One region of the Streptomyces sp. NPDC050988 genome, then DNA from elsewhere that is predicted to be linked to it. Evidence: riboswitches for the same ligand, from Rfam matches in the RefSeq annotation. Region 1 holds a riboswitch; the other holds the start of a gene.

Region 1 (3,723 bases):
CCTGGACGCCCGCCTCGCCCGCGCCGACCTGGTCCTCACCGCCGAGGGCGCCCTGGACCACCAGACCCCGCGCGGCAAGGTCCCGGCCGAGGTGGCCCGCCGAGCCAAGCTGAACGGACGCCCGGTCCTCGCCCTGGCGGGCACCCTCGGCGAGGGCGCCCACACGGTCCCGGGCGTGGACGCCTTCACCGGCATCCTGCCCGCCCCGATGGCCCTGGCAGAGGCCCTCGTACGAGCCTCCGAACTCCTCACGGACGCGACCGAGCGGGCGCTGCGGATGATCCTGCTGGGGGCGGGGCTGCCACGGGGAGCGGGCGTGTGAGCGCAGCCCCGGCGGGGCGGCGGCAGACGCTCGGGGAGCCACCCGCCGGTCAGACCGCCGGAACGCAACGCCCTTCCACCGTGCGGTAGTTCCACTTCGCGCCGTCGCGTACGAGTTCCTTGACGGCTCGGACGAACCGCTCGACGTGCTCGTCCGGGGTGCCCGCCCCGAAGCTGACGCGAATGGCGTTGAGGGACTTCTCGCCGGGTGCCGCCTCGGGGGCACCGCACTCTCCCTGGGACTGCGGGTCGCTGCCGAGGAGCGTGCGTACGAGCGGGTGGGCGCAGAACAGGCCGTCCCGCACCCCGATGCCGTACTCGGCGGAGAGCGCGGCGGCGAAGTGCGAGCTGTTCCAGCCCTCGACGACGAAGGAGATGACGCCGACGCGGGGCGCGTCGTCGTCGAAGAGGGAGAGGACACGCACCTCGGGCACCTCGGCGAGACCGGTCCGGACGGTGTCGATCAGGTGCTGCTCCCGGGCGACCAGCGTGTCGAAGCCGGCCTCGGTGAGGGCCTTGCAGGCGGAGGCGATGGAGTAGGCGCCGATGACGTTGGGCGACCCGGCCTCGTGCCGCGCGGCGCTCTCGTGCCACTCGACGTCCACGCCGCCGTCCACCCGCCGTGAGACCTTCCGCGAGGCGCCCCCGCCCGCGAGGTACGGCTCGGCCTCGGTCAACCAGTCGGCGCGTCCGGCGAGGACACCCGACCCGAAGGGCGCATACAGCTTGTGCCCGGAGAAGGCGACCCAGTCGACGTCCAACTCCCGTACGGACACGGGGTAGTGGGGCGCGAGCTGGGCGGCGTCGAGCACGATCCGGGCGCCCTGCGCGTGGGCGGCGGCGGCCAGTTCCCGTACGGGCCACAGCTCGCCGGTGACGTTCGAGGCGCCCGTGACGCACACGAGCGCCGGCCCGTGGGGGTCCCGCTCGGCGAGCGCCCGCTCCAGCGTCGCGACGGCCTCGCCCGGGCTCCGCGGAGCGTTGAGGTACGTGACGCGGGCGTCCCGCCACGGGAGCAGGGACGCGTGGTGCTCGGTCTCGAAGACAAAGACCTGGCAGTCCGCGGGGAGGGCGGCGGCGAGGAGGTTGAGCGAGTCGGTGGTGGACCGGGTGAAGACGACCTGGTCGCCGTCGCGGCAGTCGAGGAACTCCTCGACGGTCCTGCGGGCGTTCTCGAACAGGTCGGTGGACAGCTGGGAGAGGTACCCGGCCCCGCGGTGCACGCTCCCGTAGTACGGGGCGTACGCGGCCACGTCGTCCCACACCCGCTGGAGGGCCGGGGCGCTGGCGGCGTAGTCGAGCGCGGCGTAGGTGACCTCGCCGCCGGTGACGAGCGGCACGGTGACGTCCCGCCCCAGAACGGGCAGCGAAGCGGAGACAACGGTGGAAACAGACATGGCGAGCTCCTGTGAGGCAGGCGGGAACACCACGCGAGCGGGTACGACTGGGTACGGCTCAAGCGTGGTGGAGGTGGAAAAGGGTGTGCGGAGGCGGGGCTCTACGCCCTATCGCATTCGCTTGCTCACAGAAGGCTCCCTCGGACGACCAGGACCCCTGGTGATGCGAGGGGTCCGCGCTTGCCGTAGACCTCACTGCCTACGGCCTGGTCTTCACCCGGGGCACCCCGCCACGGACGGAGGGTTGCCGGACAGTCGGCCGGGGCCTGATGACTGTCGCTCATGACCTGCCAGCATCTTGCCACACGATGATCCGACCGCAACCCCGTCGTCCGAATACCGGGACGGTCGGGGGCGACGGGGCCTTTCTCGCCCCCGCCGCCCCTACCCATTCCCGTCACTACTCGGGGGCCAGCCCCCGAACCCCCGCTCCTCAAACGCCGGAGAGGCTAAAAGACTGCGCAGTTCCCCGCGCCCCTAGGTTTTTTAGGGGCGCGGGGAACTGCGCAATCTTTTGGGGGTTCGGGGGCGGAGCCCCTGAGGAAGTGACGGGAATGGGTAGGGGCGGCGGGGGCGAGAAAACCCCCCGCCGCACCCGCTACGCGTTGCTCGCCGCCACCCACCGCTCCAACGTGGCCTTCGCCGCCCCGGAGTCGATCGCGTCCGCGGCCTTGGCCATCCCCGCCCGGAGCTGGTCCGCGAGCGGACCGTCCCCTGGCGAGAGAGCCACCAGCGCGGCCGCCGAGTTCAGCAGCACGGCGTCCCGCACAGGCCCGGTCTCCCCGTTCAGCAGCCGCCGGGCCACATCCGCGTTGTACGAGGCGTCGGCCCCCCGCAACGCCTCCACGGGCACCAGCTCGATCCCCACGTCACGCGGATCGAACGACTCCTCGCGCACCTTGCCGTCCCGTACGACCCACACCCGCGACGTGGCCGTCGTCGTCAGCTCGTCCAGCCCGTCGTCGCCGCGGAAGACGAGCGAGGAGTTGCCGCGCTCGGCGAACACGCCGGCCATGATCGGCGCCATCCGGGGATCGGCGCACCCGACGGCCTGCGCCCTCACCTTCGCCGGGTTGGTCAGCGGACCGAGCGCGTTGAAGACCGTACGGATCCCCAACTGCCCACGCGCGGCACCCGCGTAGCGCATCGCGGGGTGGAACTTCGCCGCGAAGCAGAAGGTGATCCCGGCCGTCTCGGCGACCTGCGCCACGCGATGCGTCGGCAGCTCCAGATTGACGCCGAGCTTCTCCAGCACGTCGGACGCCCCGGAGGCCGAGGAGGCCGCCCGGTTGCCGTGCTTGACGACCTTGGCACCCGTACCGGCGATGACGATCGCCGACATGGTGGAGATGTTGACGGTCTTCGCCCCGTCGCCACCCGTACCGACGATGTCGACGGTCTCCCCCGGCACCTCGATCACGTTCGCGTGCTCGTACATCGCCCGGACGAACCCGACGATCTCCTCGACGGTCTCGCCCTTGGCCCGCAGCGCCACCACGAACCCGGCGATCTGCGCGTCGGTCGCCTCGCCCCGCATGATCAGGTCCATCGCCCAGGCGGTGTCGGCGGCGCTCAGGTCGTGTCCGTCCAGCAGGCCGTTCAGCAGGGCGGGCCAGGAACGGACCGCCGCGGTGTCGCCTCCGGCGGGGGTCACAGCGCTCATATGCCGCTCCTGGGTTGTTCGTCCGCGATAGGGACGCCTGTGAAATGTGGGATGTGGGACACGAGATATGGGTCAGCCCATATCTCGTGGCTCATGACTCATGGCTCGTACGGAACAGGTCCACCCTATCCAGCCCCGGGGACGGCAAAGAGCCCCGTCCGGGCAATGGACGGGGCTCCTGCCGTGGCGAACAGGTCGAAGATCAGTGGTGGCCGTGGCCGCTCGTGATCTCCTTGTACTCCTCGGCGGTGGGCTTCGGGATCTGGTTGTCCTCGCCGAAGTACGCGTTGCTGAGCTTGGCGCGCAGCTTCTGCGGGCCCTTCACCTTGCGCTCGACACCGT
Region 2 (3,723 bases), on a different contig from region 1:
CGGGGAGTTGCGCGGGTAATCGGTGCGCCTTGGGCGGATACGGGGGTACGTGGGCGGGCACCTGAGCGGGTGACTCGGCGGCGTCTGCCGTGCCATCGCCGTCGGCGGGAGCATGCCCGGCACCGGGAGTTGAAGGCCGGGTGCGGCGGCGCAGCAGGGCGGCATAGGCCTCGGCCAGTGCGGGGCCGGGGTCGACACCGAGTTCGTCGGCCAGCCGACGGCGGCTCCGCCGGTAGACGGCGACGGCCTGGTCGCGTCGGCCGACAGCCTCGTAGGCCCGGATGAGCCGGGCCTGGGCGTCCTCGTCCAGCGGCTGCGCGATCGCGGTCTCCTCCAGGACGGGCAGCGCGTCGGCGCTCCGGCCCGCCGCGATCATGGCCTCGCCGTACTGGGCGACCGCACCACGGCGTTCCTCCGCCAGCGCGACGACCACCGGGTGTGCGGAGAGGAAGGGCAGGTCCGCGAGGGGTGGTTGCTGCCACAGCCCGAGCGCCTCGGCCAGCAGCGCGGCAGCCCGCTCCTGGCCGCCGCGCCGGCCGTCCCGTCGTACGGTCACCGCCCCGGCGACCAGGTCCCTGAAGCGCAGCAGGTCGATGGCGTCGTACGGGACGCGCAGCGCGTAGCCGTCGCCGAGCCGGGGGAGCAGCGCACTGCGGGCGCGTGGTGGCCGGTCCGGCTCCAACAGGTGGCGCAGGTGCTTGATGTGGGTCTGGACGACGTTCGACGCGGTTGCCGGCGGGCGCTCGCCCCACAGCGCGTCCGCGAGCCCGAAGAACGGCAGTTGCTGTCCACGGGACACGGCGAGCAGGGCGAGTACCGCGCGGCGCTGGGGCGAACCGAGGTCGAGGCGGGTGCCGTCCCGCCAGACGCAGACCGGCCCGAGTACCTGAATGCGCATGCGCTCTCCGCCCCCCGTTTTACAACTCCCTCACTATTCCCTTTCTCTATCCCCGTTATCGGCATATCCGGAAGGCGTATTCAGGCCCACTGCCGCACAGTTGTCACACCGGCCCGTGGGTCGGTGCTGAGCACTCAGTGCTCGTCGACGGCGAGGTCCGGGTGATCGCCGAGGCGTCGTACGTACTCCTCGATGTGGCGGTACGGAGCGAGGGTGCCCGCCGCGTCGAAGTGGTCGAGGTGGGTGAGTGTCACCCAGAGGTCCCGATCCGCGGCGCCGAGTTCGTCGCCCGACACATAGGGATGGCCGGCGAGTTGCCGGTCGAGCCGATCCAGTGCCGACTCGCATGCCCCGTCGGCGAGCAGGCCGGCGAGGTCGCGGAGGATGTCGGGCGTGTGGTTGCTGACGACGCGTCCGCTCCAGCGGTCGCACAGCGCGGGCGCGGTGAGCGGGCCGTCGTAGTGGTGCCAGGTCGCCTCGTACGCGCCGCGCAGTGACGCGAAGGCATCGGGTGTCTCGGCGGGGAGCTTCAGGACCGTCGTGGTGAGCGCGCCCTTGAGGCCGAGCAGATCGAGGACGACCGCCACGCGTCCCGAGTAGGGACAGGCCTCGGACAGATACAGCTGGTAGCGGTGCGGGGCCGGGTAGAAGCCGCCCGCGAGACCGACGCCGATACGGCCGCGGAAGCGGTGCGGACGGGCGGCCGGACCGGGGACGGCCGGACCGGGGAGGGCAGTGCCGCCGGCGGCCGTGCCACGGCCGGACGAGTGGCAGGCGGTCGTGTGGGAGGCCGCCGTCGTGAAGGTGTCAGTGCTGCTGGAACCGCGGGAAACTGTCTCGGGCATGACTCTCCAGGGGGAACGCGGGGCCCTGGCCGCCTCGTGGGCGCCAGTGGCGGAACGGAGTGACTGCGCTGCCGTACAGGTCCGGATCGGTCGGACGCGTGGCGGATCAGTAAGCGCTGGAGACACGCGACAAATCGATGTGCAGGCGCCTCGTCAAGCCGTTCCTGGACAATTCCCACCGGTCCTGCCGTCGGGGCTCGCGAGACGCGAGACCACGCTTGCCCCGCCGCTCCGGCGGAACCCGGTCGTCACCCGGGGCACCCCGTCGCGGTGGAAGGGTTGCCTGCCAGCGGGCCGGGGCCGATGACCGCACGAACGGGGAGTCCCCGCACGACGGGCGCTGGCAATCGTGACCGTCCCCGCCAGTGTTGATGCGCTCCGCGGGACCGTCAAGACGGCGTCTCAGCAGCTGGGCACCCGGCCGCCGGACCACGGGACCGGCTGCGTATCTCGTGATGAGATGCCTCCCGACAGGAACTCCCGGAAGCCGTCGGAACAGGAACTCTCGCTGGCCGGAAGAAAGGGCGCAGCCGTACTGTTGTGCTCGTTGACGACGAGGCGGTGCCCGATCGAGGGTCCGCGCACGCGAGGTCGGCGGGCCCCCGGTCCGCCGAGCCGGAAGGGCGGAGGTGACGCACGTGCGAGCGCGAACCGTGTCCCGCCGCAGCGTCCCGAAGGCCGCCCCGCTCCATCGCGTACGCCTCTACTCCCGGCCGCACATCGACCTGCTGCGCGTCGCCGGCGCGCTCTGTTGCCCCTGACCTGAATCCACGCGGCCGCGCCCTCCGACGAGGGCCGGCTTTCTCGTACGGACGATCAGGAAGGCACACCTCTCGTGTCCTCAGCACCTTCTGCCCTGCCCTCCTCCGCGCATCCGCACCTCGCCGTGGCGCTCGACGGCGCCGGCTGGCACCCCGCCGCCTGGCGCGAACCGGTGGCCCGGCCCCGGGAGTTGTTCACCGCCGGGTACTGGGCCGGTCTCGTCGCCGAGGCCGAGCGCGGTCTCCTCGACTTCGTGACCTTCGAGGACGGCCTCGGACCGCAGTCCTCGCACTTCATCGAGCCGGACGGGCGGACCGACCAGGTCCGCGGCCGGCTCGACGCCGTTCTCGTCGCCGCCCGGGTCGCCCCACTGACTCGCCACATAGGTCTGGTGCCGACCGTGGTGGCCACGCACACGGAGCCGTTCCACATCTCCAAGGCCATTGCCACCCTCGACCATGTGAGTTCCGGCCGGGCAGGCCTGCGGGTGCAGTTGACGGCACGCCAGAACGAGGCCGCGCACTTCGGTCGCCGAACCCTGCCCCGTCTGGACGCCTACGACAGCCCGGCCACACAGGACGTCGTGACCGAACTCTTCGACGAGACGGCCGACTACGTCGAGGTCGTACGCAGACTCTGGGACAGCTGGGAGGACGACGCCGAGATTCGGGACGTGGCGACCGGCCGCTTCGTCGACCGCGACAAGCTCCACTACATCGACTTCGAGGGCCCGCACTTCAGCGTCAAGGGCCCCTCCATCACCCCGCGTCCGCCCCAGGGCCAGCCCGTCGTCAGCGCCCTCGCCCACCAGACCGTGCCGTACCGGCTGGTGGCCCGCGCCGCCGACATCGGCTACGTCACCCCGCACGACACCAACCAGGCCCGCGCGATAGTCGCCGAGATCCGCGCCGAACAGGCCCTCGCGGGCCGCGCCGGCCAACCCCTGCACGTCTTCGGCGACTTGGTGGTGTTCCTCGACGACGATCCGGCCGCCGCGGCCGCCCGCAAGGACCGCCTCGACATCCTCGCGGGACAGCCGTTCACCAGCGACGCCCGCGTCTTCACCGGCACGCCCGCCCAACTCGCCGACCTGCTTCAGGAGTTGTCGTCGGCCGGGCTGACCGGCTTCCGGCTGCGCCCAGCCGTCCTCGGCCACGACCTGCCGGCCATCACCCAGGGGCTTGTCCCCGAACTCCAGCGCCGGGGCGCCTTCCGCCG

The links. Region 1 has a riboswitch for S-adenosylmethionine ahead of ACIBEI_RS29130 (aminotransferase class V-fold PLP-dependent enzyme). Riboswitches for the same ligand answer to the same signal wherever they lie in the genome.
Region 2: linked by a shared signal. The riboswitch ahead of ACIBEI_RS03025 (glutathione S-transferase C-terminal domain-containing protein) and the one ahead of ACIBEI_RS29130 (aminotransferase class V-fold PLP-dependent enzyme) in region 1 are both predicted to bind S-adenosylmethionine.

What each region holds. Positions count from the first base shown of each region.
Region 1 covers NZ_JBITFQ010000015.1:180,526-184,248, reverse strand. The annotation lists gene ACIBEI_RS29135 (glycerate kinase) at 1-322, shown strand, start outside; gene ACIBEI_RS29130 (aminotransferase class V-fold PLP-dependent enzyme) at 372-1,718, opposite strand; SAM riboswitch class IV at 1,890-2,006, opposite strand; gene trpD (anthranilate phosphoribosyltransferase) at 2,317-3,381, opposite strand; gene ACIBEI_RS29120 (cytochrome bc complex cytochrome b subunit) at 3,584-3,723, opposite strand, start outside.
Region 2 covers NZ_JBITFQ010000001.1:695,670-699,392, reverse strand. The annotation lists gene ACIBEI_RS03030 (AfsR/SARP family transcriptional regulator) at 1-898, opposite strand, end outside; gene ACIBEI_RS03025 (glutathione S-transferase C-terminal domain-containing protein) at 1,033-1,743, opposite strand; SAM riboswitch class IV at 1,953-2,098, opposite strand; gene ACIBEI_RS03020 (putative leader peptide) at 2,382-2,504, shown strand; gene ACIBEI_RS03015 (LLM class flavin-dependent oxidoreductase) at 2,579-3,723, shown strand, end outside.